Regions from separate parts of the Thauera sinica genome, predicted to be linked through region 3. Evidence: predicted binding sites of a transcription regulator. Region 3 holds the regulator's gene; each other region holds the start of a gene.
The links. The regulator FliA, encoded in region 3, starts transcription of late flagellar genes. The targets are predictions, from matches to a motif close to CTAAAGTTNNNNNNNNNNNNGCCGNTA.
Positions count from the first base shown of each region.

Region 1: motA (flagellar motor stator protein MotA) is a predicted target of FliA. The motif match lies at 2,245-2,271, and genes of this name have one in related genera.
Region 2: CCZ27_RS17570 (cyclic di-GMP phosphodiesterase) is a predicted target of FliA. The motif match lies at 2,619-2,645, and genes of this name have one in related genera.

Region 1 is NZ_CP023439.1:2,868,331-2,878,738, reverse strand. Features, by position in the region: gene CCZ27_RS12415 (diguanylate cyclase) at 1-1,148, shown strand, start outside; gene flhD (flagellar transcriptional regulator FlhD) at 1,284-1,601, shown strand; gene flhC (flagellar transcriptional regulator FlhC) at 1,612-2,163, shown strand; gene motA (flagellar motor stator protein MotA) at 2,316-3,170, shown strand; gene motB (flagellar motor protein MotB) at 3,310-4,260, shown strand; gene CCZ27_RS12390 (chemotaxis protein) at 4,381-5,349, shown strand; gene CCZ27_RS12385 (chemotaxis protein) at 5,360-6,316, shown strand; gene cheY (chemotaxis response regulator CheY) at 6,348-6,749, shown strand; gene cheZ (protein phosphatase CheZ) at 6,790-7,740, shown strand; gene CCZ27_RS12370 (chemotaxis protein CheA) at 7,837-9,717, shown strand; gene tal (transaldolase) at 9,868-10,408, opposite strand, start outside.
Region 2 is NZ_CP023439.1:4,007,166-4,017,573, reverse strand. Features, by position in the region: gene CCZ27_RS17580 (DUF7379 domain-containing protein) at 1-1,602, opposite strand, end outside; gene CCZ27_RS17575 (caspase family protein) at 1,699-2,493, opposite strand; gene CCZ27_RS17570 (cyclic di-GMP phosphodiesterase) at 2,713-4,005, shown strand; gene CCZ27_RS17565 (putative bifunctional diguanylate cyclase/phosphodiesterase) at 3,998-5,302, shown strand; gene CCZ27_RS17560 (Eco57I restriction-modification methylase domain-containing protein) at 5,633-6,916, shown strand; gene CCZ27_RS17555 (GDSL-type esterase/lipase family protein) at 6,969-7,598, shown strand; gene putA (trifunctional transcriptional regulator/proline dehydrogenase/L-glutamate gamma-semialdehyde dehydrogenase) at 7,732-10,408, opposite strand, start outside.
Region 3 is NZ_CP023439.1:1,147,617-1,158,024, reverse strand. Features, by position in the region: gene parC (DNA topoisomerase IV subunit A) at 173-2,587, shown strand; gene motD (flagellar motor protein MotD) at 2,660-3,544, opposite strand; gene CCZ27_RS05055 (flagellar motor protein) at 3,584-4,324, opposite strand; gene CCZ27_RS05050 (RNA polymerase sigma factor FliA) at 4,354-5,124, opposite strand; gene CCZ27_RS05045 (MinD/ParA family ATP-binding protein) at 5,243-6,052, opposite strand; gene flhF (flagellar biosynthesis GTPase FlhF) at 6,054-7,490, opposite strand; gene flhA (flagellar biosynthesis protein FlhA) at 7,639-9,738, opposite strand; gene flhB (flagellar biosynthesis protein FlhB) at 9,785-10,408, opposite strand, start outside.

The DNA.
Region 1 (10,408 bases), 1.7 Mb from region 3:
CGAGCGACTGGGTGGAGTGGGGCCGCCTGCTGCAGTTCGAAACCCATGCCGCGCCCAGGTTCGAGATGCTTGCCGGGCTCGGCGAGCAAGGCGAGACCGCGGCGCCGGCCGCGGGTGCCGAGTTCGCGCAGGCTGCGGACGCATCCGCGCCGGCGGCTCCCGATGCCGGGGCGCAGCCGGGCAGCCTGCGCGTGCTGGTGCTGGCTGCCGACGTGGCCGAGCGGCAGCGGCTGCGCCAGGCGCTCGAGCAGGACCGCCTCACCGTCTTCGAGGCGGACAGCGGAAGCCAGGGCATCGAGGCGGTGGTGGATCTGCAGCCGCACATGCTGCTCGTCGACTGGCAGTTGCAGGACATCGCCGGGATCGACGTCATCCGTTCGCTGCGCGAGACGCGGCTCGGACGCACGATCTACATGCTGTTGCTGATTCCCTCCGAGGACGACTTCCTGCTCGAAAAGGTCCTCGATGCCGGCGCGGACGACTTCGTCGCCAGGCCGTTCAGGCCGGTGCTGCTGGCATCGAGGCTGCGTGCGGCGCGCCGCATGGTCGGAATGCAACTGGAACTCGAACGCGAGCGCGAGGAGATCCGGCGCTTTGCCGCGGAGCTGGCGATCAGCAACCGCCGGCTCGAGGAAGTGGCGATGACCGACGCGTTGACCGGCTTCCCCAACCGCCGCTATGCGCTCGACCGCCTGCAGCAGGAATGGATCGCCGTCACGCGCAACCTGCGGCCGCTGTCGGCGATGATCATCGATCTCGACGGCCTCAAGCAGCTCAACGACGCGCATGGCCACGACGTCGGCGACATGGTGCTGCGCCAGTGCGCCGATGCGCTGCGCGGCGTGCTGCGCGCGCAGGATGTGATCTGCAGGACCGGGGGCGACGAGTTCCTCGTCATCTGCCCCGACACCGACCTCGGCGCGGCCTGCCACTGCGCGGAGCGCCTGCGGGCGGCGGCCGAAGCGCTGAGGATCGAGACCGGCGGCCCGCAACTGAGGATCACGGTCAGCATCGGCGTGGCGGCCCGCGACGGCCGGACGGGCAGTCTCGACGCGCTGATCAAGTGCGCCGACCGCGGCTCCTACCTGTCCAAGCAGCGCGGACGCAACCGCGTTTCCGCGCTGCAGCGCGAGGCGGACGGCGACTGAACGGACGGTCCGGGCCGTCTCTCCGGGTGTTGCTTTCGTGCGACGCGTGTCGCGGCGACGTGAATTTGTAACTTGCTGCAAGCTAGAAATTACTTTAACTTGCGCCACGTTGATCCCTGACAGGGAGCAGAATTCATGAGCCGCCCCGATTTTCAGGTCGAGATACGGGAACTGAACCTTGCCTATCTGATGCTCGCCCAGCAGATGCTGCGCAGCGACCGTGCCACGGCGCTGTACAGGCTGGGCATCGGCGAGAAGTTCGCCGACCTGATCTGCGACCTGTCTGCCGCGAAGCTGGTGAAGCTCGCCAGCAACCAGATGCTGATGCCGTGCTTCCGCTTCGACGACGCGGACCTGGCCCGTCTGATGAGCGGCGAGGGGCGGGATGCCGCCAGCGCCAGCCTGCATGCTGCGATCATCGCGGCGGGCAGGGCGGCGGAAGAGGCGGCCTGAGGAGCCTAGGATGAAGAACAAGCGTGTCATCGACGAGGCGCAGGACATCCGCCGCGCGGTGGAAATGGTGCAGTTGGGGGCCCGCATGCAGATGCTTGAGGTCGAGACCCGGCTCAGCCGCGAGAAGCTGCTCAAGATCTACAAGGAGGTGCGCGGCGCATCGCCGCCGAAGGGCATGCTGCCCTTCTCCACCGACTGGTTCATGACCTGGCAGCCGAACGTGCACGCGTCCCTGTTCATGGGGCTGCACCGCTTCTACGGGCAGCGCGCCGGCATCACCGGGCTGGATGCGACCATCAAGGCTTATCACCTCTACCTCGACCACATCGACGCCGAGGGCATGGAGCCGGTCCTGAGCCTGACCCGCGCCTGGACCCTGGTGCGCTTCTTCGACGCGGATCTGCTGCAGATGGCCAGGTGCACCTGCTGCGGCGGACACTACGTCGCGCACGCCTACGATCCCACCCACGCCTACGTCTGCGGCCTCTGCAACATGCCGTCGCGGGCGGGAAAGTCGCGTCGCCCGGCTGCGCGCAGGGCGCGTGCCGCCGCGGTCGCCTGACCGCCGCCGGCGCTTGGTACCGACGGGCTGTCCGCGTTGCGGACAGCCCGTCTTTTTTGTGCGTCCGGCGCCGGTGCGGCGTTCAAGTTTGCGCGGGGCGCGACGTTAAATTGATGCGACACCCCTTTCCGGGGCCTTCGGTGGAGTGAGCGGTGTTCCTGATCATTGGCTACGTCATCATCCTGGCAGCATCGGTCGGTACCTATGCCGTGCATGGCAGCCTGGGCGCCCTGTGGGTGCCGATGGAGTACCTCGCCATCTTCGGCCTGATGATAGGCGGCTTCGTCGCCAGCAACGGACCGAAGGCGCTCAAGGCGACCGTCGCCGCGCTGCCGATGGCGCTGAAGGGCTCGCCCTACAACAAGGCGCTCTATGTCGATCTGCTGGCCATGCTGTTCGAGATCCTGGCCAAGGTGCGCAAGGAGGGGCTCATGTCGATCGAGAACGACATCGAGAACCCGGATTCGAGCCCGATCTTCTCGAAGTATCCGGGCGTCACGTCGGATCATCACGTCATCGAGTTCCTGACCGACTACCTGCGCATGATGGTGGGCGGCAACCTGAACGCCTTCGAGATCGAGAACCTGATGGACATCGAGATCGAGACCCACCACCAGGAGGCGCACACCGCGCCCCACCTCGTGTCCAAGCTGGCCGACTCGGTTCCCGCCTTCGGCATCGTGGTCGCGGTGATGGGGGTGGTGAACGTGATGGGTTCGGTCGGCCAGCCGCCGGCCGTGCTGGGCAAGATGATCGGCGGTGCGCTGGTCGGCACCTTCCTCGGCATTCTCCTCGCGTACGGCTTCGTGGGGCCGGTCGCCAGCCAGCTCGAGCAGCGCGTGGAAGAAGGCGGCAAGATCTACCAGTGCGTGAAGGTGGTGCTGCTCGCCAGCATGAACGGCTACGCGCCGCAGGTGGCGGTGGAGTTCGGACGCAAGGTGCTGTATTCGACCGACCGGCCCGGCTTTGCCGAGCTGGAGCAGGAAATCAAGAACCGCAAGGGCTGACGATGGACCCCGCGTTCCGGCCTGCCGGCTACGGCCTTCCTGACCTTTCCGCCGCGCCGGGCGCGGCCGGCCGGGGCATGGCGGCGAGCGCTTCGGTCCGGCAGCCCGAAGGGCGTGCTCCTGCGGGGAGGGCCGTCCGGTGAGCGACGACACTCAGCAGCCCATCGTTGTCAAGCGCATCAAGAAGGGCGGCGGCGGACACCATGGCGGCGCCTGGAAGATCGCCTATGCCGACTTCGTCACCGCGATGATGGCCTTCTTCCTGCTGATGTGGCTGCTGGGCTCCACCGCGCAGGGCGACCTCGAAGGCATCGCGGACTACTTCCAGAATCCGCTCAAGGTGGCGATGCAGGGGGGCGAGGGCTCGGGCGACAGTTCGAGCATCATCAAGGGCGGCGGCGAGGATCTGAGCCGCTCGGTCGGCCAGGTGCGGCGCGGCGACAAGGAGTCGACCCGCGCGATCAACCTGGATGCGGCGACCAGCCACGTGCAGCGGGATGCCCCCGGCGCGACCGGCAGCAGCGAGGAGGGCGAGATGCGGCGCGAACGGGCGAAGCTCATCGATCTGCAGGGGCGGATCGAGGCCCTGATCGAAGCCAGCACCACGCTGCGCCAGTTCAAGAACCAGATCCTCATCGACATCGTCAACGAGGGCCTGCGCATCCAGCTCGTCGACGAGCAGAACCGGCCGATGTTCCTGTCGGCGAGTGCCGAGCTGCGCCCTTATTCGCGCGACCTGCTGCGGGCGATCGGCCATGCGCTCAACGACGTGGAGAACCGCGTCAGCCTGTCGGGCCATACCGACTCCGGCCAGTACGCCGGCGGGGAGCGCGGCTTCTCGAACTGGGAACTGTCGGCCAACCGCGCCAACGCCGCGCGCCGCGAACTCGTCGCCGGCGGCCTCGAGGCGGGCAAGGTGGTGCGCGTGGTGGGCCTGGCGGACACCATGCACCTGAACCGCGACGACCGGCTCGACCCGATCAACCGGCGCATCAGCATCATCGTGCTCAACAAGCGTGCCGAGGAGGCGTTGCGCAGCGAGGCTGCGAAGGCGGAAGCCGCACGCCCCGTTCCGCAGCCGCCGGCGTGATCCTTGCCCGGGTCCGTCCGGCCCGGGTGATCCGCCTCCTCAAGTCCGCCAGCGATCGGCCGATAATCAGGTGGTCCCCGCCGATCATCCGCATCGGCGGCGCGCAGGCGGAAGAACCAAATGTCCGATCTACTGAAGAACATCGACGCGCGCACCCGGCTTGCGGGTACCAACAAGCTGGAGATTCTGCTGTTTACGCTCGGCGTCGACGAGCGCACCGGGCGGCGCGAGACTTTCGGCATCAACGTCTTCAAGGTCCGCGAAGTGATGCGCACGCCCGCGATCACCGCCGCGCCCGAAATGCCTTCCGCGGTGCAGGGCATGGTCAGCCTGCGCGGCGAACTGGTGCCGGTGGTCGACCTTGCCAGCTACGTGGGCATCGGCGGCGGCGCGCGCGACATCATGATCGTCACCGAATACAACGGCCATACCCAGGGATTCCTGGTCGAGAACGTCGACACCATCCTGCGCCTGGACTGGTCGCAGATGCGCGTACCGCCCGGCATGCTGGTCGCCAAGATGGGCGGGCTGGTGACGGCGGTGACCGAGCTGGCAGACAACCGGCTGGTGATGATGCTTGACGTCGAGCGCGTGCTGTCCGAAACCACCCGCTACGACGACGAACTGCTCTTCAGGGAGATCGTCCACCTGCCCGGCGCCGACGCCCACACGGTGTACTTCGCCGACGACTCGTCGGTGGCGCGCCGGCAGATCTCGCAGACGCTCGACGCCATGGGCGTGCGCCACATCGGCTCGGTGAATGGCCGGCAGGCGTGGGAGGAACTGAAGAAGGTCGCCGCCCATGCGCAGGCCCACGGCCGTGCGATCAAGGACTTCGTCAGCCTGGTGCTGACCGACGTCGAGATGCCGGAGATGGACGGCTACATCCTCACCAAGCACATCAAGTCGGACCGCCGCTTCGAGGGCATTCCGGTGATCATGCATTCCTCGCTGTCGGGCATGTCGAACCAGCAGCTCGGCCGTTCCGTGGGTGTCGACGAGTACGTATCGAAGTTCGAGCCGCAGCGGCTCGCACAGACGATCGGCCGCCTGCTTGCCGCCGGCGATGCGGCTCGGGAAGAGAATTGAGGCACGCATCATGTTGAATTCCGACGCCCAGGACGACAGCGAACTGTTCGAGTCGGTCGATGGCCGGACGCGGCTCGCCGGTTCCAACCGCATGGAGTTGCTGCTGTTCTCGCTCGGCACGGACGAGTGTTTCGGCATCAACGTGTTCAAGGTGCGCGAAGTGTCGCGCACGCCCTTCATCACGCGCACGCCCAACATGCCGCACGGCATGGAGGGCCTGATCTCGCTGCGCGGCAACGTGATCCCGGTGCTGTCGCTGAACACGGTGCTCGGCCTGGGCCGCGCCGTCGTATCCGGCGGGGCGATGATGGTGACCGAGTACAGCAAGCACACGCTTGGCTTCCTGGTCCAGGCGGTCGACCGCATCGTGCGGGTGGACTGGGACAAGGTGCATGCGCCGGAGAACCTGGCCAGCGGCACCTCGGGCTTCATCACCGCCATCACCCAGCTCGACGACGGGCGCCTGGTATCCATCCTCGACGTCGAGACCATTCTCGCGAACACCTTCGGCGAGGCGGTGGTGGGCAACATCGCGCCGGTCGCCAACGGCCACGAGGTGAACGTCTTCTTCGTAGACGACTCGTCGGTGGCGCGGCGCAAGATCGCCGAGGTGCTGGACCGCCTCGGCGTGCGCCACAAGCACGCGCAGAACGGGCTCGAGGCGTGGAACAGGCTGGAGGGCATCGCTTCGCATGCGGCGCTGACCGGGCGCAGCGTGGCCGACGACATCGACGTCATCATGGTCGATGCCGAGATGCCGGAGATGGACGGCTACGTCCTGACGCGCAACATCAAGAGAGATCCGCGGTTCGAAGGCGTGCCGGTGGTGATGCACTCGTCGCTGTCGTCCGAGGCCAACCGGGCGATGGGCAGGCGCGTGGGAGTGGATTCCTACGTGGCAAAATTCGACGCCGACGTGCTCGCGGAAACGCTGCGGCCGCTGTTGCAGCGGGCCGGACAGGCGTGAGCGGGACACGACGCCCAACACGGAGAAGACGATGGCCGATCCCAAACTCAGATTTCTGGTGGTAGACGATTTCTCGACGATGCGCCGCATCGTCCGCAACCTGCTCAAGGAGCTCGGGTACGCCAATGTGGACGAGGCCGAAGATGGCGTCGTCGCCTTGCAGAAGCTCAACATGGCGCCGTTCGATTTCGTCGTGACCGACTGGAACATGCCGAACATGGACGGGCTCACCCTGCTGCAGACGATACGCCGCACGCCCCAGCTCAAGCATCTGCCGGTGCTGATGATCACGGCGGAAGCGAAGAAGGAGAACATCATCGCCGCGGCTCAGGCGGGTGCCAGCGGCTACATCGTGAAGCCATTCACCGCGGCGACGCTGGCCGAGAAGATGGAAAAGATTTTCGAGAGAATGGGCAGGAGTGCCGCCGCCTGAGCCGGGCGCGCACGATGCCGATCCAATCAGGAGCCTGGCGATGACCAAGAGGCCGAAGTTCGACGACGCAGGAGATTCCGACGAGTTGCAGGCGCTGTTCGACAGCATTGCCGCAGCGTCTCCGTCCGTGGCTGCGGGCGGCGTGGAGCCGCTGCGCGGCGAGCCGGGGGCCTCTTCCGCCGGTGACAGCGACGAACTGCAGGCGCTGTTCGACAGCGTGGCGGCCGACGTCGGCGGGTTGCGGCAGACGGAGCAGGCCGTGCGCGCGGCCGAACCCGCCGCCGGCGGCGACAACGACGAACTGCAGGCGCTGTTCGATGCGGTGGTGGCGGAAAGCTGGCAGGGGCAGGGCGAGGGCACGGCGCCGCCGGATGCACCGGGCGTGCCCGCGGACGCGGTGTTCAACCAGCTCGGCCAGATGGCCCGCAGGCTGCACGACGCGCTGCGCGAGCTTGGCTACGACCAGGCGCTGCAGCAGGCGGCCGATGCCATTCCCGATGCGCGCGAGCGGCTGGGCTACATCGCCCGCATGACGGAACAGGCTGCGGCCAGGGTGTTGAACGCGACCGACGTCGCACGCCCGATCCAGGATGCGCTCGGCGCCGATGCGAAGGCACTGGGCGGGCGATGGGACAGGCTCTATGCCAACGATCTGTCGGTAGACGAGTTCAAGGCGCTCGCCGGCGACACGCGCGCATTCGTCGCCCGGGTGGCCGATGCCAGCCGGACGACCAATGCGCAGCTACTCGAGATCATGATGGCGCAGGATTTCCAGGACCTCACCGGCCAGGTGATCAAGCGCGTCGTCGAACTCGCGCAGACGCTGGAGGCGCAACTGCTGCAGGTGCTGCTCGAGGCCGCGCCGCCGCAGATCCGGGAAGAGCGCCAGTCCGCATTGATGAACGGGCCGGTCGTGAGCGCCGCGGGCCGGGACGACGTCGTGACCAGCCAGGCGCAGGTCGACGATCTGCTCGAAAGCCTGGGATTCTGACCATCGAGAACCGCGGCGGGCGACGTGCCGGCGTGCTGGCCGGCCCCTGCCGCATGAAGGCGCGCGACCGCTGCGCCGTCGTGGAGCTGTGAGGCGATGACTGATTTTGCCGGCATGGAAGACCTCCTGCAGGATTTCCTGGTCGAAGCGGGCGATCTGCTGTCCGGGGTGGACAACAAGCTTGTCGATCTGGAACGCTCGCCCGCCGACCGGAACCTGCTCAACGACATATTCCGCGGCTTCCACACGATCAAGGGCGGTGCGGGATTCCTCAACGCGGGCGAACTCGTCACGCTGTGCCATCTCACCGAGAACCTGTTCGACCGGCTGCGCAACGGCGAACTCGCCGTGACGGCGGATACGATGGACGTCATCCTCGCGGCGACCGCGGCGGTGCGCGACATGTTCCGCGACCTCGAGCACGGCGTCCTGCCGCGCACGGCCGATCCGGTGCTGCTCGGGAGCCTGCAGGGGGCCATCCAGGGCGTGGCCGCGCAGCCGGTCCGGCCCGCCGCGGCCGGCACCGCCGCGGCGGTGCCGGCACAGGGTGGCGCCGGGCCCGACTGGCAACTGCTGCTGAGCGCGGTCGCCGCGGTGCCGGTGCCGGCCGTGGCAGCCGGCTCGCCGGCGGTGCAGGCCGTGGAGCCGCCGGTCGCGCAGGAGAAGATCATCGATGCGGCGCTGGGGCGTCGCGCCACCGACAGGCCGGGCGTGAGCGGACCGGTCGGCAGGCGCGAGACCGAACGCGTGCGCGACAATTCGATCCGCGTCGACACCGCGCGCCTCGACCAGGTGCTCAACCTGTCGGGCGAGATCGGCCTCACCAAGAACCGCCTCAACGCGCTGCGCAGCGACATCCTCAGCGGGCGCAACGACACCGAGACGCTGCATGCGCTCGATCTCGCGGTCAGCCAGCTCGACCTGCTCGTGTCCGATCTGCAGAACGCGGTCATGAAGACGCGCATGCAGCCGATCGGCCGCCTGTTCCAGAAATATCCGCGCATCGCGCGCGATCTCGCGCGCAACCTCGGCAAGGATGTGGAACTGGTCCTCGCCGGCGAGGAGACCGAGATCGACAAGACGATGATCGAAGATCTCTCCGATCCGATCATCCACCTGATCCGCAATGCGGTCGATCATGGCGTGGAGAGCGCGGCCGAGCGCGCGGCGGCCGGCAAGCCGTCGAAATCGGCGGTGCGTCTCGAAGCGCGCCAGGAGGGCGACCACATCGTCATCCTGGTGGCCGACGAGGGGCGCGGCATGGATGCCGAGCGCCTGCGCGCCAAGGCCGTCGCCAAGGGGCTGCTCTCCGAGGAAGAGGCGAGCACGCTGGACGAGCGCCAGAGCTACAACCTGATCTTCCTGCCCGGCTTCTCGATGGCGGAGAAGGTTTCCGACGTGTCCGGCCGCGGCGTGGGCATGGACGTGGTGCGCACCAACATCCAGAAGCTCAACGGCACGATCGATATCCGTTCCCAGCCTGGCAAGGGCACCACCTTCGTCATCAGCCTGCCGCTGACGCTGGCCATCCTGCCGGTGCTGCTGGTCAGGCTGGGCGATCAGCCCTTCGCCGTGCCGCTGTCCATGGTGCGCGAGATCCTGCCGATCGAACCCGCCATGGTGCAGGACGTCGGCGGGCGCGCCACGATGGTGGTGCGCGGCGAGGTGCTGCCCATCCTCCCGCTGTCGGGCCTGCTGGGCTGGCCGCAGGAGCAGGTGCCCGGCTACGGCGTGCTGATGCAGACGGCGGAATTGTCCTTCGTGCTCGCCATCGACAGCTTCGCCGGCCGCGAAGACGCGGTCATCAAGTCGCTCGACGATTTCCGGCCCAAGGGCGTGGCCGGCGTCACGACGCTGTCGAACGGGCAGATCGTGCTGATCCTGGACATGAAGGAACTCCTGGGCGGCAGCAACGCGATGCTGGGGGTGCCGCGCTCGGCCCTCGTTCCCGTGCCTGCCGAGGAAATCCCCGGCTGATCGTGCGCAGGCCGCGCCGTCGCGCGACTGCGCGCGGCGGCAGGGCGGTTCGGGTTCGGGACGGGATGTGCAATCGGCCCGAACGATCCGTCCAGGCCGATCGAGGGCTTCAGCCGACGGGCCGCCGGGGGCCCGCCAGCGCGTGCCGCATCAGGCGGTCAGTTCCAGCAGCGCGGCGAAGGCTTGTTCGAACTGCGCCAGCCCTTCCTGCTGCAGACGCTCGCCGGCCTCGTCCAGATTCACGCCCAGCGCGGCGAGGGCCGCGTACTGGGCCGCGGCCGCGTCGACGTCCTTGTCCAGTGTGTCCGCAATCCGGCCATGGTCGCGCAGTGCGGCCAGGGTGGCGTCGGGCAGGGTGTTGACCGTCTCCGGCCCGATCAGCGGCTCGACGTAGAGCAGGTCGCCGTACGCCGGATTCTTGGTGCCGGTGCTGGCCCACAGCATGAACTGGGGGCGGGCGCCGGCCTTGCGCAGCGCATCGAAGGCGGTGCCGTGGAAGCACTGGCGATAGCGCTGGTAGGCCAGCTTCGCGGTGGCGACCGCGGTCCTGCCGCGCAGCGCGAGCGCTTCGCCGCCGAGTTCGTCGAGCTGCCTGTCCACCAGGGTGTCGACCCGCGACAGGAAGAGGCTCGCGACCGACATGACCGGAGCCGGGCTGCCGCCGCCTTCCTGCAGGCGTTCGAGGCCGCGT
Region 2 (10,408 bases), 2.3 Mb from region 3:
CAGCACGATCGCCAGCGGCCGCAACGCATCGCCTTCCTGGCTGCGCTGCACGGCGCCGCGCCAGCGCGGCTCCGCCCGCGGCGCGGCCTCGATCGGCAGGAAGCCGCCGGCTTCGCCCTCCGTGCGGGTCAGGCCGGCTTCCAGCCACTGGATGCTGCGGGCGTTGCTGAAGTAGCAGAAGTGATTGACGTCGGCGCCCTTGTCTTCGCGGAAGCGCGCCCCGCCCGGCGGGCGGCGCAGCCCGCCGGACATCGAGCCGGTGTTCACCACCAGGTCGTGGTCGGCGCCGTAGAACCAGTCGGTGGCCACCAGCTTGATCTTCTGCCACAGCGAGTCGCCCTCGATGTCGCCGGCGATCACGCTGAGGTCCGCGGTGGTGACGAGTTCGGGGTGATGCAGCAGCCGCGTCAGCGCCGAGCCAGGCATCATCGCCTCCAGGCCGGGCAGCGTGCGCGGGTCGGTGCGCTCCTTGACCACTGCGAGCAGGAAGTCCAGGCCGTCGCCGAACAGGTCGGTGCCCACCGCCTTGCCGGCGAGGAAGCCCAGCATCGACAGCCAGCGGTCGAGCCGGCCGGAAGCCAGCGTGGTGCCGCGCGCCGGGCAGGCGACGCGCACGAAGCGCTGCACCGCGATGTCGCGGCTGCGCAGCGTCTTCAGCAGCTTGACGAGGCGCGCGCCGTCCTTGCGGTAAGCCTCGTCGCGCGCCTTTTCCTCGTCGGCGTCCAGCGGCGACAGGCCCAGTTGCGGCGCGATCGTGCGGTCGGTGCGGAACACGGCCTCGAGCATCTCGGCGGTCAGCAGTTCGGCGGCACTGCCGCTGCCGGCCAGGCACAGCAGTTCGCCCACCAGGCCGCCGCGCGAGTGGCTGGCCAGATGCAGTTGCGTGCCCTTGGGCAGGGATTCGGCGAGTGCCAGCGCGTTCTCGATCGGGCTTTCGGTGAGCGTGCGGTGCTCGAAGGCGAACACCCGCTCGCCATAGACCTGCAGCAGGCGCGTGCGCGCCTTCTCGCCGGCTGCGTTGGCCGGGTCCCACAGCTTGCCGAAGCTGCCTTCGCTGCTCGAGGCGGTGCCGTGCAGGAAGAGCAGCACGGGCGAACCGGCGGGCACGGATTCCTTCGCGCCCGGCTTCTCCAGCCTGAACCGGCCGTCCAGCGGGCAGCGGAAGAGGCCGGGCCCGCCCTTGCCGAGCTGCTTGTCCTCGAACCAGGACGACAGCTTGCTCGCCGTCTGCTGCGCCAGGTCCACGCCGAAGAAGTCGAGCACGCGGATGCCCAGGCCGAGCAGGCCGCGTTCGTCGCGCGACGCCGCCGCGCCGCGTTGCGGGGTGACGGCGTCGAACTCCCACGCCTCGCCGCCGTCGCGCGACCGCGACAGCCGGCCGTGCTCGCGGACCAGGCTGTCGGCGCGAGACCACAGCACGAAGCCGTTGTCCAGTTCGATCCGCACGACGTCGTCGGCGGCGACCTGGATCTCGTTGGCCGCGCCGTCGCGCGCGCGCCCGGGAAACAGCCGCCGCGGATCGGATACGCCGACGCCGGCCGACACCTTGGGCGTCGTGGCCTGGCCCTCGGTGCCGCGGATGGTGAAGCTGCGCTGCGCCATGGAAGGACTCCGGTGCGAGGCGCGGCCGCAGGCGGCCGCGAAGCGGGTATTGAATGGAATGCGGCAAGGACGGGCGGTGCCGCGTCCGCGCCGCGGCTATTCGAAGATGCGCATGCGGCGCGCGCTCCGCGTGCCGAAGATCTGCGGTTCCTGCGGCAGCCGGGTGGAGGGCAGGTAGCGGCGGATGGCGGCGTGCCATGCGTCGTAGGTTTCGGGCCTGTCCTGCTTCAGCGTCTTCAGCGCGTAGTAGGTGAAGGCGCCGTTGGGGCGGCCGCCGAAGCCGGTGTCCCAGCTGTATTCCTCGTCGCGGCAGCCGGCCAGCAGCAGGTCGCCGCCGGTGCGGCGCATGCCGCCGATGAGGTTCATCGCGCCGGCGCGCGGCGCGGCGGGCAGCGTGCCGGGCTGCATCCACGCCTGCGGCGGCAGGTAGCGCGGGCGCGGTCCGCCGGGGTCGAGGTCGGCGTCGTCGCCGCGCGTGACCGATCCGGAATGGCAACTGTCGGAGATCAGCAGCAGGCGCACGCCGGCCGCGCGGCGGTCGAACAGGATGCGGATGTCGTCGTCCAGCAGCGGGCCGGCACGGGTGATGTCATACGGGCACAGGGCCTCGTCGCGGCCGTCGGGCTCGTCGCCGTCCTCGTCCTCCACCCAGGTGCCATGCCCCGAATAGGTGAAGACGATGGTGTCGCCCGCCTTCGCGTCGCGGACCAGCGCTCCGATCGCACCGACCATGGCGTCCCGGGTGGCCTCGGCGTCGAGCAGCGTGGTGACGGCGAAGCCTTGCGCCTGGAGGGTGGCGCTCCAGTCGCGGGCGTCGTTGACGCAGCCGGAAAGATCGCTGTCGGTGCCGGGATAGTCGTTGATGCCGATGCACAGCGCTCGCTTGGCCATGGCTCCACTCCTGCGGTGAGGGTACCCGTCCCGGGCAGTCCCGCGGATGACGGGACCATCCAAACATAGCGCATGCTCATGACGATAACCAGCCGCCCGGATGGGGCATATTGGTCCGACATGACTAAAGGATTCCGCGGCGGGGGCCGCTATATACTGCTGCACAATCGACCAATCGTTCAGGCATTTCCGATCCCGCCGGGGAGCGGCGCAAAGATTATGACTCCAGTATCGACCCGGGATCTGAAGGTGGGCATGTTCGTCGCCGAGCTGGACCGCCCCTGGCTGGAGACGCCATTCCTGCTGCAGGGCTTCCTGATCGAGGAGCAGTCGCAGATCGAGCATCTGCAGGCGCTGTGCCAGACCGTCCAGATCGATCGGGGGAAATCCGTCGGCGACTTCTTCACGGCCAGGGTCCATGAGAAGGATGCGCCGCTCGCGGGCCTGCCGCGCCCGGAAAAGCGCGATCCCCCCGACTTCGTCCGCATCGCGCGGGCGGTGCGCCGCGGCGGCACCGGCCGGCGGTCGCGCATGCCGAGCGTGCGTTCGCGCGACGAACTCAGCCTGCTCGAGGAGGAACTGCTCTACTCCGCGCCGGTGATCGAGGACGTGCAGACCAGCCTGCGCGCGCTCACCGCCAGCGTGCAGGCCGACACCGCGCTGGATCTCTCCGAAGTGTCGAAGAACGTCGCCGAGGTCGCCGAGGGCGTGGCGCGCAACCCGGAGGCGATGCTGTGGCTCGCCCGCCTGAAGAGCACCGACGAATACAGCTACGACCATGCGCTGGACGTATCGGTGCACCTGATGGTGTTCGCGCGCTTTCTCGGCCTCCCCAGGGAGCAGGTCGAGGCGCTGGGCGTCGCGGGCCTGGTCCAGGACCTCGGCAAGACGCAACTGCCCAGGGAAATCCTCGCCAAGCCGGGGCCGCTGACGCCGGAAGAACTCAGGCAGGCGCGCTACCACGTGGTGAATTCGCTGCGCATCGTGGCCAGCAAGCCCGGCCTGCATCCGGACACGCTCGAGATCATCGGCCGCCATCACGAACGCATCGACGGCAGCGGCTACCCGCTCAGGCTCAAGGGGCCGGACATCGGCCTGCTGCCGGAACTCGCCGGCCTCATGGACACCTACTGCGCGATGATCCGCGAGCGCTCCTACCGCCGGCCGCTGTCCAGCCAGCAGGCGATCGCCGAGCTGATCCGCCTGCGCGGCGACAAGTTCCGCGACACGCTGGTCGACCAGTTCGTGCAGTGCATGGGCCTGTACCCGATCGGCACGCTGGTCGAACTCAATTCCGGCGAGGTGGCGGTGGTGCTGCAGCAGAACCAGATACGCAGGCTGCAGCCCAAGGTGATGGTGCTGCTGGCGCCCGACAAATCGGTGGAGCGCTATCCGCGCACGCTGGACCTGATGCTGGAGCCGGTGGGGCCGACCGGCGAGCCCTACCGCATCCTCGGCGCGCTTCCGGACGACGCCTACGGCATCGATCCGGCGGAGTTCTATCTTGCATGAGGCCGGCGTGGGCGAGTTCGAGCCTCCGGGGGCGTTGCCGCGCCTGCGCCAGGCGCTGGCCGATCTGGCGCGCATCGCCGGCGGGGCCGACCCCTCGCGCTGCCAGGGGCTGGTCGTGTTCAGCCTCGTGCGCGAGGCCGCGCTGCTGCGGCTGGCGCCCGAGGCCGTCGCGCGCCTCAGCATGCAGATCACCGACCGTCTGCGCGCCGCGCTGCGGCCGGTGGACCGGCTGTACGTGCTCGACGAGTGGGAATGGCTGATCCTGCTGCCCCATCTGCCCAGCAGCGCGCCGGTGCATCTGGCGATGCTGAAGTTCCGCCGCACGTTCTACCAGCCGCCGCTGGCCATCGGCGGCATCGAACTGGGCCTCAACGCGGTGTGCGGCGCGGCGCTCAGCCCCGAGCACGGCGAGGACCCGCTGCATCTGGTGCAGTCGGCGCGCATCGCCGCGCTGGCCGCGTCGCAGAACGGCGAGTGGGTCGCGCTGTACGACCCCTGCATGGAGCAGGAGAGCGTCGCGCAGCGCAGCCTGGTCACCGAACTGCAGCACGATCTCGCCGACAACGCGCTGGCGCTCTTCCTGCAGCCGCAGGTGGAGGTCGCCACCGGCCGCTGCGTACATGCCGAAGCCCTGCTGCGCTGGCAGCGGCACGGCGGCGACTGGGTGCAGCCGCCGCTGATCATGGCGACCATCGAGCGCGGCGGCCTGCGCCACACCTTCAACCGCTGGCTGTTCCAGACCGCGGCGCTGACGCTGGCGCAACTGCGCGATGCCGGCGTTCCGGTCGACCTGTCGATCAACGTCACCGCGAACGATCTGCTCGACCCCGAGATGCCGGACCTCATCGCGCAGGCGCTCACGCTGTGGCACCTGCCGCCGCAGCGGCTGTGCGTGGAGATCACCGAGACGGTCGCAGTGGAGGAGTCGCAGGAGGTCGCCGACGTGCTGCATCGCCTGCGCAGCCTGGGCGTGCGGCTGGCCATCGACGACTTCGGCACCGGCTACGCCGGCATGAGCTACCTGCAGCAACTGCCGGTGCATGAGGTGAAGGTCGACCGGCGCTTCGTCATGCCGATCGCCGAATCTCCGCGCGACCGCGAGATCCTGCGCTCCATCACCGGGCTGGCGCGCACGCTGGGCCTGCGCATCGTCGCCGAGGGCGTCGAGACGCGCGAGGTGATGGATCTGCTCGGCGAACTGGGCTGTACTTCGGCGCAGGGCTATCTGCACGGCCGCGCGCTGCCGCTGCATCAGTTCATCGCATGGTGGCACGCGCACGAGGGCGGCGAGGGCTGACGTCCGGCAAGGCCGCCCGCATGCGCTGAATCCGGTCTGGCGGCGGGGGATGCGCTCCGCGTCCTGCGCAACTCGACCTCGCTTCGCTCGGGACTCGGACAGTGCTCGCCCGCTCCGCGCATCCCCCGCCGCCAGACCTGCCGCGCCGCAGCCTCCGGATGGCTGCATGACCCTTCGTGCGATTGCCCTGCCGCGTGCCGTGGCCTGAGCACGGCGCCGGCTTGGTAACATCGCGCCCATGCCCGCATCCGCTTCCGCCATCGTTCCCGCGCCCGCCGCGATCCGCCCGCCGTTCCGTCCCCGCTCGCCGTCGCCGGCGAGGTCCGTGCCATGACCGCGCAGCTCCCTCTGGGCCTGCGCGACGTCGCGGCGCTCGGCCAGATCTTCACGCCCGAACCGGTGGTGCGGGCGATGCTCGCGCTGCGCCGCAACCGCGGCCGCGTGCTCGAACCCTCGTGCGGCGACGGCGCCTTCCTGCGCCACCTGCCCGGCGCGGTGGGGCTCGAACTCGATGCCGACCACTGCCCGCCGGGCGCGCTGGCGATGGATTTCTTCGCCTACCCGCAGCACGAGCGCTTCGACACCATCATCGGCAATCCGCCCTACGTGCGCTTCCAGGACATCGGCGCCGCCACGCGCGGGCTGATCGAACGCGCGCCGCAGCCCTGCGGCCTCGACGGCCGCGCCAACCTCTACCTCTTCTTCATCGAGAAGTGCCTGCGCCACCTGCAGCCGGGCGGTGAACTGATCTTCATCACGCCGCGCGACTTCCTGAAGGCGACCTCGGCGGTGAAGCTCAACCGGCGGCTGTTCGGGGACGGGACCATCACCGACGCGATCGAACTCGGCGACGCGCGCGTGTTCCCCGACGCCGTGCCCAACTGCCTGATCTGGCGCTTCGAGAAGGACTGCTCCGCGCGCACGATGCGCCACGCGCAGATCGGCGCCGGCGACGACCTCGCCGCCGGCCTCGCCGCGCCGAACTGGCAGACGCGCCATTTCGTGGAATGCGCCGGCCACCTGATGTTCACCCGCGGCGACTATCCGCTGCGGCTGTCGGACGTCGCCTTCGTCAAGGTTGGCGCGGTGTCGGGCGCGGACGAACTGTACGTCGACGATGCGCATGGCACCCGCGACTTCGTCTGTTCCTCCACCGTCAGCACCGGCCGCACGCGGCGCATGATCTGGACCGAACCGGACAGCCCGCCGCCGCCCGTGCTGCTGCCGCACAAGGCGCGCCTGCTGCAGCGCAAGGTCACCCGCTTCGACGAGTCCAACTGGTGGCAGTGGGGCCGCGTGCATTTCCGCAGCGCGCGCGCGCGCGTGTACGTGAACGGCCGCACCCGCGTCGCCCGGCCCTTCTTCGTGCACGAATGCAGGGACTACGACGGCGCGGTGATGGCGATCTTTCCGCAGCGCGAGGATGTCGATCCCGCCGCCTTCCGCGATGCGTTGAACGCGGTCGACTGGGCCGACCTCGGCTTCGTCTGCGATGGCCGCTTCCTGTTCACCCAGCGCAGCCTGGAGAACGCGCCGCTGCCCGCGGACTTCGCCGCCTTCCAGCCGGTGCCCGGGGTTTCCCGCGGCGAGGCTCCCCGCATCGCGGTGCCCTGAACCGCGGCGCCGCTCTCGCGCCCGACACCCGTACCGACTCCGGGATCTCGCCATGGACCGCAGACGTTTCCTCGCCTCGATGCTGCTCACCACCCTGCTCGCCGCATGCGGCAAGCGGGGCGGGTTTGCCGCCGTCCCGCGCGGGGCCCTGGTGCTCGCCTTCGGCGACAGCGTCACCTACGGCACCGGCGCCGCGCAGGGCGAGGACTGGCCCTCGCTGCTGGCCGGCGAGACTGGCTGGGAGATCGTGAACGCCGGCGTCCCCGGCGATACGGCCCAGGCCGGCAAGGCGCGCATCCAGGAACTGCTCGACGAACACCGCCCCGCGCTGGTCATCGTCGAAATCGGCGGCAACGACTTCATACGGCGGCGATCCCGGGCGGAGGTAGCGGAGGACGTACGCAGCATCATCCGGGCGGTGAAGCAGGCCGGCGCGCAACTGGTGCTGGTCGCCGTGCCGGAGTTGTCGCTGCTCGGCGCGGTCGCGGGCAAGCCGTCCGATGCGCCGCTCTACGCGGAGCTGGCCAGGGCGGAGGGCGTGCCGCTGGTCGCGGACGTCTTTTCCGGCGTCCTCGGGCAGCCCGCGCTGCGCGCCGACCGCATCCATCCGAACGCCGCGGGCTATCGCCGGATGGCGTCCGGCATCCTCGAGGCACTCAGGGAACTCGGGCTGGCGCAATAGCGGAGTCCGGTGTGGGCAGCCAGTGCTCGCGGCCGCTTCAGCCCTTCCCGCCAAGGGAGGGCGCCGCCCGAGCGGGCTGGCTGTGCAAAGCCAGCCTTGGAACGAGCGCCGCCTTCGGGCGGCCGTGCGTCGCTCATGCACCCATCGCCATCAGGCTCGCGTTGCCGCCGGCCGCGGCGGTGTTGATGCTGACGCTGCGTTCATGCACCAGCCGGCCGTGGTCGTAGTCCGGCGCCGGCCGCAGCAGCGGCAGGATGGGGCCGGGCCGCGCCGCCAGCCGTGCCTGCCAGGCGTCGGCATCGGCGTCGGTGCCGTCGAACAGCAGGGCGCCGAAACCGGCGTCGAACCACTTCGCGTCCAGCTTCGCGCGGCTGCGGATCGCCTCGGGCAGCGAGGACAGCGTGCGGCGGGCGACGGCGTCGTCGCCGAACACGATGCAGTTGCCGCTGGCGAGCGCTGCCAGCAACTGGTGCAGGCAGCCGGCGGGCGTCGCCGCCACGCCGGCGACCAGGCCGCGCGGCACGAAGCGCAGGCTGTCGTCCTCGCCGGTGGGGCCGGGCAGCGCCAGGCGCAGGCCGGCCAGCCGGCGTGCGCGGCAGGCGTCGGCGCGGTCGCGCAGCAGCGCGAGTTCGTCGCCCTCGAGCAGCGTGCGGCCGTGGGCGTCCAGCCACCGCACCAGTTCGTCGAACAGCGGCGGTCCGGCGTCGCGCTCGATGCGCAGCGCGCCGTTACGGAGGTCCGCTCCCGGGCTGCGCTGCACCAGGCGGTGCAGGTAGAGCGGGCCGCCGGCCTTCGGCCCGGTGCCGGACAGCCCTTCGCCGCCGAAGGGCTGCACGCCCACGACCGCGCCGATGATGTTGCGGTTGACGTACAGGTTGCCGACCCGCGCATGCGCCCGGACCCCCTCCACGGTTTCGTCGATGCGGGTATGCACGCCCATCGTCAGGCCGTAGCCGCCGGCGTTGATGGCGTCGATCAGGGCGCTCAGCCCGTCCGCGCGAAAGCGCAGCACGTGCAGGATGGGGCCGAACTGCTCGCGGCCGAGTTCGGCCATGCTGCCGATCTCGACGATGGCCGGCGCGACGAAGGTGCCGCGGCCGCAGTCCGCCGGCACCGGCAGGCGGGTGACGCGCGCGCCCGCCGCCTGCATGGCGGCGACGTGTGCTTCCAGTCCGGCGCGCGCATCGGCGTCGATCACCGGGCCGACGTCGGTGCGCACGTCGGCCGGGTCGCCGACGCGCAGTTCGGCGAGCGCGCCGCGCAGCATCTCCAGCGTGCGTTCGGCCACGTCCTGCTGCAGGCACAGCACGCGCAGCGCCGAGCAGCGCTGCCCGGCGGAGTCGAAGGCGGAGGCGAGGACGTCGGCCACCACCTGCTCGGGCAGCGCGGTGGAATCGACGATCATCGCGTTCTGGCCGCCGGTCTCGGCGATCAGCGGAACGTTGCCGCCGCGCTGCGCCAGCGTGCGGTTGATGAGGCCGGCGACCTCGGTCGAGCCGGTGAACATCACGCCGCGCACGCGGCGGTCGGCGACCAGCGCGGCGCCCACCGTCTCGCCGCGGCCGGGCAGCAGTTGCAGCACGTCGGGCGGGATGCCGGCTTCGTGCAGCAGCGCCACCGCGCGCGCGGCGATCAGCGGCGTCTGCTCGGCGGGCTTGGCCAGCACCGGGTTGCCGGCCGCCAGCGCCGCCGCCGCCTGGCCGGTGAAGATCGCGAGCGGGAAGTTCCACGGGCTGATGCACAGCACCGGGCCGAGCGCCGGGTGGCTGGCCGCGTCGAAGCCGCGCGCCTGCGCGGCGTAGTAGCGCAGGAAATCGACCGCCTCGCGCAGTTCGGCCACCGCGTTGGCCCACGACTTGCCGGCTTCGCGCACCGCCAGCGCGAACAGGGTGTCGGCGTCGCGTTCGAAGAGGTCGGCGGCCCGTTCGAGGCAGGCGGTGCGCTGCGCGGCGGGGCGTGCCGCCCAGCCGGGGGCGGCCGCGGCGGCCGCGGTGCAGGCCGCTTCCAGCGCATCGGCGCCGGCCTCGACGACGGCGCCCACGATCTCGCCGCGATCGGCCGGGTTCGTCACCGGCACGGCCTGGCCGGCGGGGGCAGTCCGCGCCGGCGTCGGCGCCGCGGTGAAGGCGGTGGCGCGCGAGGCTGCCAGGGCGGCGGCGAAGCGCGCGCGCACCGCTTCGCTCGCCAGGTCGTGGCCCGCCGAATTGCGCCGCTGCGCGCCGAGGATGCCGGCCGGCAGCGGAATCTTCGGGTGTGGCGCGCCAGCCAGCGGCGCGGCCTGTTCGACCGGGTCGGCGATCAGTTCCTCGATGGGCACGTTCTCGTCGACGATGCGATTGACGAAGCTGGTGTTGGCGCCGTTCTCCAGAAGGCGGCGCACCAGGTAGGCGAGCAGCGTCCCGTGGTTGCCGACCGGCGCGTAGATGCGCACCAGGCGGTGGGTGCCGGGCTTGCCGACGATCTGGTCGTAGAGCGGCTCGCCCATGCCGTGCAGGCACTGGAACTCGTAGTCGCCGGCGCGCCAGTCGTCGCCGGCGAGCTGGAAGACCGCCGCCAGCGTATGCGCGTTGTGGGTGGCGAACTGCGGGTAGATCAGGTCGCGCGCGGCGAGCAGCTTCTGCGCGCAGGCGAGGTAGGACACGTCCGTATGGGCCTTGCGCGTATACACCGGGTAGCCGGCCAGGCCGTCGAGCTGGGCGCGCTTGATCTCCGCGTCCCAGTAGGCGCCCTTCACCAGCCGGATCATCATGCGCCGGCGGCCACGCCGGGCGAGGTCGACGATGAAGTCGAGCACGAAGGGCGCGCGCTTC
Region 3 (10,408 bases):
ATCCCGCCTTCGTCCTATCGTAGCCCGTCCCCACCCCAGGACAAGCCTCGGCGATTTCGGCCCGCGGCCGGCTCGCGTCATGTCGCCCTGACGGGGTAAGATCGCCCCCTTTCCGGGGTACTGCCAGCCATGGCTGGTCCTTGCCCCGGCCCTGAGTTCCGCTGAATTTCCCATGAGCAACGACATTCCCGACCTGTTCGGCGACAGCGCGCCCTCACCTGCCAGCCAGCCCGCCCGTCCCGCACCCGACCAGCCGCCTCCGCCAGCACCGGCCGCCACGGCGCCCCCGGCCCCGCCTGCCACACCGCCCGCCCCGCTCGCGCCCATGCCCGACGGCGCGCTGCCGCTGGACCGCTACGCCGAACGCGCCTACCTCGCCTACGCGATGAGCGTGGTGAAATCGCGCGCGCTGCCGCAGGTCGAGGATGGCCTGAAACCCGTGCAGCGCCGCATCCTGTACGCGATGAGCGAGATGCGGCTGTCGCCCGTGTCCAAGCACGTGAAGTCGGCGCGCGTGGTCGGCGACGTGATCGGCAAGTACCACCCGCACGGCGACACCAGCGTCTATGACGCCATGGTGCGCGTGGCGCAGGACTTCTCGCTGCGCTACCCGCTGGTCGACGGCCAGGGCAACTTCGGCTCGCGCGACGGCGACTCCGCCGCGGCGATGCGCTACACCGAATGCCGCCTGACGCCGATCGCCGAACTGCTGCTGTCCGAGATCGACCGCGGCACGGTGGACTTCCTCCCCAACTACGACGGCGCCTTCGAAGAGCCGCAACTGCTGCCCGCGCGCCTGCCCTTCGTGCTGCTGAACGGCGCCTCGGGCATCGCGGTGGGCATGGCGACCGAGATTCCGCCGCACAACCTGCGCGAAGTCGCGGAAGCCGTCTGCCACCTGATCCGCCACCCCGACGCGACGCTGGCCGACATCCTGCCCATGCTGCCCGGGCCGGACTTCCCCGGCGGCGGCCAGTTGATCTCCTCGCCCGAGGCCATCCGCGACGCCTACGCCAGCGGCCGCGGCAGCCTGCGCATGCGCGCGCGCTGGCGCATCGAGGAGCTTGCGCGCGGCCAGTGGCGCGTGATCGTGGAGGAGCTGCCGCATGGCGTCTCCACCGCGCAGGTGCTGTCCGAGATCGAGACGCTGACCAACCCGCAGCCGCGCGCCGGCAAGAAGGAAGTCTCGCAGGAACAGAAGAACCTCAAGCAGCTCATGCTCGGCGTGCTCGACACCGTGCGCGACGAATCCAGCGACAAGGCGCCGGTGCGCATCGTGCTGGAGCCCAAGTCCAGCCGCCAGGGCCGCGACGAGTTCATGGCGGTGCTGCTGGCCCACACCAGCCTCGAGACCTCGGTGTCGGTCAACATGACCATGATCGGCCGCGATGGCCGGCCGCAGCAGAAGAACCTGGTGCAGATCCTGCGCGAGTGGATCGACTTCCGCTACGTCACCGTCGAACGCCGCACCCGCCACCGCCTGGACGAGGTCGACCGCCGCATCCACATCCTCGAAGGCCGCATGATCGCCTTCCTGCACATCGAGGAAGTGATCCGCGTCATCCGCGAATCCGACGAACCCAAGCCGGCGCTGATCGCCGCCTTCGGCCTGACCGACGTGCAGGCCGAGGACATCCTCGAGATCCGCCTGCGCCAGCTCGCCCGCCTCGAAGGCTTCAGGATCGAGAAGGAACTGGCCGAACTGAAGGCAGAGCGCGACGGCCTGCAGCACGTGCTCGACAACCGCCCGGCGATGACGAAGCTGATCCTGAAGGAGATCGGCGAGGACATGAAGAAGTACGGCGACGACCGCCGCACCCTGGTGGAAGCCGTCGCCGCGGTGGCGCCGGCCGAGATCAGCGTGCCGGACGAGCCGGCGACGGTGATCGTGTCGAAGAACGGTTGGGTGCGCTCGCGCCAGGGGCACGGCATCGACCCGGCGGCGATCGGCTACAAGGCCGGCGACTTCGGCTTTGCGGTGATCGAGACGCGCACCACCTGGCCGCTGGTCGTCATCGACACCAACGGCCGCGCCTACACGGTGAAGGTCTCCGATCTGCCGGGCGGCCGCGGCGACGGCGTGCCGATGGCCACGCTGGTGGAGTTCCAGGATGGCGGCAAGCTGGCGCAGGTCGTCGCCGACGCGCCGGAGGCGACGTATCTGTTCGCCAACAGCGGCGGCTACGGCTTCCAGTGCAGCCTGGCCGACGCCACCAGCCGCCAGCGCGCCGGCAAGGCGTTCATGAGCCTGGAAAAGGGCGAGAAGGTGCTGGCGCCGGCGAGGGTGCAGGGCAACTGGGTGGCCGCTGCCTCGGAAAACGGCCGCCTGCTCGTCTTCCCGCTGCCGGAGATGAAGACGCAGAGCGGCGGACGCGGCGTCATCGTGATGGCGCTCGACGAAGGCGAGGCCCTGGCCGCGGTGGCCGCGCCGGCGGACGACGCCATGCTGGCGATCGAAGGCACGGGTCGCGGCGGCAGGGCGGTGACGATAGACCTGAAGCCCGCGCAGCGCGAAACCCTGCGCCATCGCCGCGCGCGCAAGGGCGCCCCGCTGGCACCCAGGATCAAGCCGGAGCGGATGCGCTGAGGCGGGGCCGGGCCGGGGCGGGGTAACCGGCGAACGGCCGCCGCGGCCGTCCCGCGCCGGCCTCCCGGCGCGCTATTGCGGCGCGGTAGCCGCAGCGGCGTCCGGCGCCGGCCCGGTCGCCGGTTCGGCCGGCGCGGGAGCAGGAGCAGGCGGCAGGATGGCGCTGATCGGATCGTCCGGCGCGATCTGGCCCGGCGCGCCGGGCGCAGCGTCGGCCGTGCGCGATTCGATCAGGATGGTCACGCGGCGATTGCGCGCCCTCCCCTCCTCCGTACCGTTGAGCGCCACCGGGCGCTGGTCGGCGTAGCCGGTGGCGGTGAGCCGGTCGGGCGACACGCCCGTCTCGATGAAGAGCCGCACCACCGAGGCCGCGCGCATCGCCGAGAGTTCCCAGTTCGACGGAAAGCGCACGGTGGAGATCGGCCGGTTGTCGGTATGCCCCTCGACCGTGATCGGAAAGGATGCCGGCGCCAGCACCTGCCCCACCGAGCGCAGCGCGGCGGCCGCGTCAGCGCCGAGCACCGCCTCCGCCGGCGCGAACAGCAGGCTGGCGTTGATCTCGACGCTGATGCCAAAGGCGCCTTCGGACACATTGACCTGCCCGTCGCGCGTCAGCGGCGAAAGCACGCGCCGGATCTCGTCTGCCATGCTGCGCAGCCGCTGCGCGTTGTCGCGGCGCTGCGCCTCCTGTTCCGGCGTCGACGGCGTGGCCGGCGCCATGGTGATCGGCTGCACGACGATCTGCTGCCCGCTGTCGTTCAGGTTGATGTTGCGGAAAGCCTGGACCATGGAGTCCGACAGCACGCGGTACTTGCCTTCGTTCACCGACGACAGCGAATACATCACGACGAAGAAGGCGAACAGCAGGGTGATGAAGTCGGCATAGGACACGAGCCAGCGCTCGTGGTTGTCCTGCTCCACGTCCTTCCTGCGCTCGCGCCTGTCCCGACGAACCATGGAAGATCTCGCTCCTGTCGCCGCGGCGTGCCGGGCCGGTCAGGCCACGTAGCCGCGCATGCGGCTCTCGACGATGCGCGGGTTGTCGCCGTTGGCGATGCCGACGATGCCATCGACGAACATCTCCCGCATCGTCGCCAGCGTGGAGATGTGCGACATCAGCTTCTTGGAGATCGGCAGGAACACCAGGTTGGCCAGCCCCACGCCGTAGATGGTCGCGACGAAGGCCACGGCGATGCCGGAGCCCAGCTTGGACGGATCGGTGAGGTTCTCCATCACGTGGATCAGCCCCATCACCGCGCCGAGGATGCCGATCGTCGGCGCATAGCCGCCCGCGCCTTCCCAGATCCGCGCCGCCTGCCGCATCTGCGCTTCCCACACGCCGATCTCCACCTCCAGCACCTCGCGCAGGCGGCCGGGTTCCACGCCGTCGACCAGCAGTTGCAGCCCCTTGCGCATGAAGGGATCGCCAACCGCCGTGGCCCGGTTCTCCAGCACCAGCAGCCCTTCCTTGCGTGCGATCTGGCTCCAGCCGGAAACCTGGGTGATGATCTCCTCGTGGCTGACGGCGGGCGGCACGAACACCCAGCGCACCATGCGCACGCCCTCGACGAAGGTACGCAGCGGGCTTTGCAGCATGACGGCGCCCAGCGTGCCGCCGACCACGATCATGAAGGCGGTCGGCTGCAGCAGCGAAGAAATGTGCCCGCCTTCCAGCGACTGGCCGACCAGGATGGCGGCAAGGCCGAGGGTGACGCCGACCAGGCTGATGCTATCCATGCGCGAGCGGCCCCTTCATCCCTTGCGCATCAGATCTGCGCCGGCCTTTTCGGCGGGCGGCCGCGGCGCGCACCGCTGCCGGCCGGGGCGCCGACGCCGAGGACCCGCGCGCGCAGGCGGGCCACTGCCTGGCTGTGGAGCTGGCAGACGCGCGACTCGGTCACGCCCAGCACCTCTCCGATCTCGCGCAGGTTCAGTTCCTCGTCGTAGTACAGCCCCATGACCAGCTTCTCGCGCTCGGGCAGGTCGTCGATCGCGCGCACGAGATTGGCGCGCATGTCGGCATCCTCGAGGATGACGAGCGGATTGGCCTCCGGCTGGCCGAGGTGGCGCTCGAAATAGTCCTCGCCATCGCCCTCGGCGAAATCCTCGAAATAGACGAGTTGATGGCCGCGCGCGTCCTGCAGCATCTGCTGGTATTCGGCGAGCGGCACGCCCAGCGAGTCGGCCAGCTCCGTCTCCGACGGCGGGCGGCCGTGCTGCTGCTCGAGCGCGTGGATGGCGGCCTCGATGCGGCGCATGTCGCGGCGCAGGCTGCGCGGCAGCCAGTCGTTCTCGCGCAGGCCGTCGAGCATGGCGCCGCGGATGCGCTGCACCGCGTAGGTCTCGAACTGCGCGCCGAGGCCCTCTTCGTAACGGCCGATGGCATCCAGCAACCCGATCATTCCATTCTGGATCAGGTCATCGACGTCCACGCTCGCCGGCAGTTTCGCCATCAACTGGAACGCGATGCGCTTGACCAGCGACGCATAGGCTTCCACGAGGTGCCCCTTGTCGAGTTTTCCTGCTGCGTCGTACATCCGGTCGGCCTGTGTGTCCTGTTGCGGCGGGAAGGCGCACTCGCCACCGCCATCCTGATTGCGGGACTGCATTCTCCCGCACTGTCGCAGGCATTACCAGCGGCGGCGGTCAGGCTTGTCATCCGTGCGACCGCGCGTCCGCCGTGCCGCAGGCGGGCAGCCGCGCCCACGAGGTGTATCGCCGCGCGGCCGGCGCCGCGGGCCGGCCGGGCCGTGCGGCCAGCACAGGCCGGGCGAGCCCGGCCGCGAGGTCGTCGCGCTCGACTTCGCCGAGCCAGGCCAGCGGCACGCCGACATGGCGGCGCACCAGCGTGTCGAGGCTGGCGAAGAAGGCGGCGGCATCGGCCCTACCGCGCGCACGGCACACCGCGACGTCGACCGAACCCGCCCCGCCGGCAGCCAGTTGCTTGATGGCCTGGTACGCCTCGGTGGCACCGCAGGCGCTCGCCTCCGCCACCAGCAGGCGGCGCGGCGCGGCATGCACGAGAGCCGAAGGCTCGGCGGCGGCGGCGCCGTCGGCGTGGATCAGCACGAACCCCGCATGGCGATGCAGGATGCGCAGGGCCTCGAACAGGCAGGTCCGCCGCGCATCGTCGAGCAGCGGCAGGGTGAGCGCCGCCGCTGCTGCCGGAACCCGGCCGAGCAGCCCCGGCACCGGCTGCACCACCGACGACAGCAGGGTGCGGCCGTCGAGCAGTTGCAGCAGGTCCGGCCCGGCACCCAGGCCGAGCGCGCCGCCCAGCCCGGCCTCCCCTTCGGCCTCGTCGATGACGAGCACGCGCAGGGCATGGCCGGCGATGCGGTGGGCGGCCATCACCGCGTTCTCCGCACGCAGCCGGCCGGCCGAATACAGGGCCGCCACCTGGGGCGGCGACCGGCGGAACAGCCGGCGCAGCCCGGCCGCCTGGTCTTCGCGCGCATCGGCCATGTCAGGCTCCCGCGCCGGCCGCCGCGAGCATCATGCCGGCTTCGTCGTCGTGCAGATGCCAGGGCGATTCCGCCGCCTGCTCGCGCATCGCGCGGTGCAGCAGATAGGCGCGGTTGGGCAGGTGCAGATCCTCCGGCACGCGCTGCCCGTTGGCCAGGAACAGGATGTCGAGCTTGCGCCGGATCGCCACGTCGACCGCCGGCGCCAGCGAGGCCGCCTCGTCCACCTTGGTGACGATGCAGCCGGCCAGGTCGCCGCCCCGGTAGGCGCGCACCACGTCGTCGAGCGTGTCGCCGCGGCAGGTGGCGTTGAGCAGCAGCAGCCGGCGCACCTCGCCGGCCTCGTTCAGCATGCGGGCCTGCGCGGACACCATGCGGTCGCGCTGGCTCATGCCCATCGTGTCGATCAGCACCATGTGCTTGTCGCGCAGGCCGGCCAGCGTCTGGCGCAGTTCGGCGCCGTCGCGCACCGCGAACACCGGTACGCCGAGGATGCGGCCGTAGATGCGCAACTGCTCCTGCGCGCCGATGCGGTAGCCGTCGGTGGTGACCAGCGCGAGCCGGCCGGCGCCGTGGCGCACGACGCAGCGGGCGGCGAGCTTCGCGGCGGTGGTGGTCTTGCCGACCCCCGTCGGCCCCACCAGCGCATACGTGCCGCCGCGTTCGATCAGGTCGTCCGCGCCCGAGCGGGCGCGCAGCAGGCTGTCCAGCGCCTTGCGCACGGATGCCCGGGCTTCGGCCGGCGTGGCACCGTCCTTGATCACTTCGGCCAGCCTGCGCGCCGAATCCGCGGAGAAACCGGCTTCCAGCAGTTCGCCCATCACGGCGGCGCGCGACGGGGCATGGCGCCGCGTGTCGCCCCAGGCGAAGCCGGCGAGCTGGCGCTCGATCATGCCGCGGATGCCGGTGAGTTCTTCCATCAGGCGGGCATTGGCCTCCTGCAGCTCGCGCACGCGGCTCTCGGCCGCGACCGACGCCTGCGGCGCCTCGGGCGTGGCGGCCGGGCGCGGACGGGCCGCCGTGGCCGCCTGGGCGGCGAGCAGGAAATCCGGCGTCTCGATGCGCGGCGGATCGAAGGGGCGGATCACCGGTTCGGCCGCGGCGCGGGCGGCGCTCGCCTGTCCGCGCCGCGCGCTCGCCGCGAGGTCGGACAGGCTGACGCGGAAATCGTCATCGGCGTCGTCCGCGGCCGGCGCGGTCGCGGGCCGGGCTGCGGGCTGCGGCATCGCCGGCTGCGAGGGCGCGGCAGCCGCGGCACCGGTCCGCGCCCTGGCGGCGGCAGCCTGCAGCGCGCCGACCGCGTCGCCGGGCAGGGCCACGATCTCGACGCCGCCTTCGACCGCGCGGTTCGACAGCACGATGGCTTCCGGACCGAGTTCCTCCTTCAGCGTGCGCAGGGCCTCGCGTGCAGTGGGGGCGAAATAGCGTTTCACGTTCATGGCGTCTCTCCCGGCGGCCGGACGCCGGCCGCAGCTTGAAGGGGATTATCGCCAGCCGGGCTGTGGCGACGAGGCCCGAAAAAGGGTCCTTTCCCCCGCCAATTCCAGCGGGACCGGAAGACCCGATGCGCGAAGAACCGGCCGCGGCTCAGCCCTGCGCGCCGATCATCGCGGTGACGCGGATGGTGCGCGACTCGGGCACTTCGTTGTTGGAGATCACCTTCAGCGAAGGCACCGCGCGGCGCAGGAAGCGCGACAGCAGCATGCGCAGTTGCGCCGGCACCAGCAGCACCGGCGGCAGGCCGATGTCTTCCTGGCGCTGGGCGATCTGCGCCGTCTGGCGCAGCAGCGTGTCGGCCAGGCCGGGCTCGATCACCCCGCCGTCGCCGCCCGAGGTCATCGCCTGCATCAGGATGCGCTCCAGGCCCGGCTCGAGCGCCATGACCTGCACCTCGGCATTGCCCGGGAACAGCGACTGCACGATCGCACGGCCCAGCGCCTCGCGCACCCGCGCGGTGAGCTGCGCCGGGTCCTGCGTGCGCGGCGCATGCTCGGCCAGCACCTCGATGATGCTGCGCATGTCGCGGATGTTGACGCCTTCTTCGAGCAGGCTCTGCAGCACGCGCTGCACGGTGGACACGGGGAGCAGCTTGGGCACCAGGTCTTCCACCAGCTTGGGCGCATCCTTGCCGATGTGGTCCAGCAGGGCCTGCGTCTCCTGGCGGCCGAGCAGTTCGGCGGCGTGGTTGAGGATGAGGTGGTTCAGGTGGGTGGCGACCACCGTGCTCGCATCGACCACCGTGTAGCCCAGGGCATGGGCCTGCTCGCGATGGGCGGGCTCGATCCACACCGCCGGCAGGCCGAAGGCCGGGTCCTTGGTCTCGCGGCCGGGCAGCGTGCCCGACACCCGTCCGGGGTTGATCGCGAGGAACTGTCCGGGATACGCCTCGCCGCTGCCGATCTCGACGCCCTTCAGCGCGATGCGGTAGGCATTCGGCCGCAGTTCGAGGTTGTCGCGGATGTGCACCGGTGAGGCCAGGAAGCCCACCTCCTGGGCGAACTTCTTGCGCAGCCCGCGGATGCGCTTGAGCAGTTCGCCGTCCTGCGCCTTGTCGACCATCGGGATGAGCCGGTAGCCCACCTCCAGCCCGAGCACGTCCACCGGCGCCACGTCGTTCCAGCTCGCTTCCTGCGCCTCGGGAGCCGCGGCGGCAGGTGCCGCCGGCTGCGCCGCGGCGGCCGTCACCGCCTCCTCGGCCATCTTCTTGCGCCGCGTCCACGCCAGCGCCCCCAGCGACAAAGCGAGCAGCAGGAAGACGAGGTTGGGCATGCCCGGGATGAGGCCGAGCACGCCGATGATGGCCGCGGTGAGCAGCATCACCTGCGGGTTGGAGAACAACTGGCCGATGACCAGGCCGCCGATGTCGCCGTCGTCGCCGACGCGCGACACCACCAGGCCCGCCGCCACCGAGATGATCAGTGCCGGGATCTGCGCCACCAGGCCGTCGCCGATCGTCAGCAGCGTGTAGTTGTGCGCCGCGTCGCCCACCGCCATGTCGTGCTGCACGACGCCGACGAAGAGGCCGCCGACGATGTTGATCACCAGGATCAGGATGCCGGCGACGGCATCGCCGCGCACGAACTTTGAGGCACCGTCCATCGCGCCGTAGAAGTCGGATTCCTGCGCGATCTCCTTGCGCCGGCGCTTGGCTTCCTTGTCGTCGATGAGGCCGGCGTTGAGGTCGGCATCAATCGCCATCTGCTTGCCGGGCATCGCATCCAGCGTGAAGCGTGCGCTCACTTCCGCGATGCGGCCGGCGCCCTTGGTGATGACGACGAAGTTGATGATGGTGAGGATCACGAACACCACGATGCCGACCGCGGTGTTGCCGCCGACGAGGAAGTGGCCGAAGGCTTCGATCACCTTGCCCGCCGCGTCCGGGCCGGAGTGGCCGTGCATCAGCACGATGCGCGTCGACGCGACGTTGAGCGACAGCCGCAGCAGGGTGGTCATCAGCAGCACGGTGGGAAACACCGAGAAATCCAGCGGTTTCCTCGAGTACATCGCCACCAGCATCACCATCACCGAAACCGCGATGTTGAAGGTGAAGAACACATCGAGCAGGAACACCGGCAGCGGCAGCACCATCATCGACAGGATCATGATGATGAGCAGCGGCGCCGCCAGCGGCCGCAGGTTGGCCGGCGTCAGCAGTTGGCGGATGTTGAGGGTGTCGTTGCTGGCCATGCCTCAGGCCCCGGGTCGGATGTTCATGATGGCGTGCGGGGACGGGTCATTCGTCGGGCGAGCCCGGGTCCATGTCCTCGGGCACCGGCAGGTTCGTCGGCACCTGCGGCGGCAGCCCGCCGCCGGCCGCCCAGGCGTCGAGCTGATAGACGTAGGCCATGACCTCGGCCACCGCGGTGTACAGCGCTGCGGGAATCGCCGCGTCGAGTTCGCAGTGCGCGTACAGCGCGCGCGCCAGCGGCGGCGCCTCCAGCAGCGGCACGTCGCTCTCCCCGGCGATCTCGCGGATCTTCAGCGCAAGCTCGCCGCGCCCCTTGGCGACGACGACGGGCGCACCCATCCTGTCGGCGTCGTACTTCAGCGCCACGGCGAAGTGCGTCGGGTTCGTCACCACCACGTCGGCCTTGGGCACCTGCGCCATCATGCGGCGGCGCGCCATCTCGCGCTGCATCGCGCGGATGCGGCCCTTGATCTGCGGATCGCCCTCCTGCTCCTTGCTCTCGCGCCTGACCTCGTCCTTGGTCATGCGCAGCTTGCTGTGGTACTGCCAGAGCTGGAACGGCACGTCGATCAGCGCCAGCAGGCCGAGGCTGGAGACGATCAGCAGCGCGGCGAACGCCACCGTGTTGGCGAAGTCGGGCATGCCGACCTCCAGCGGCTCGACCATGAG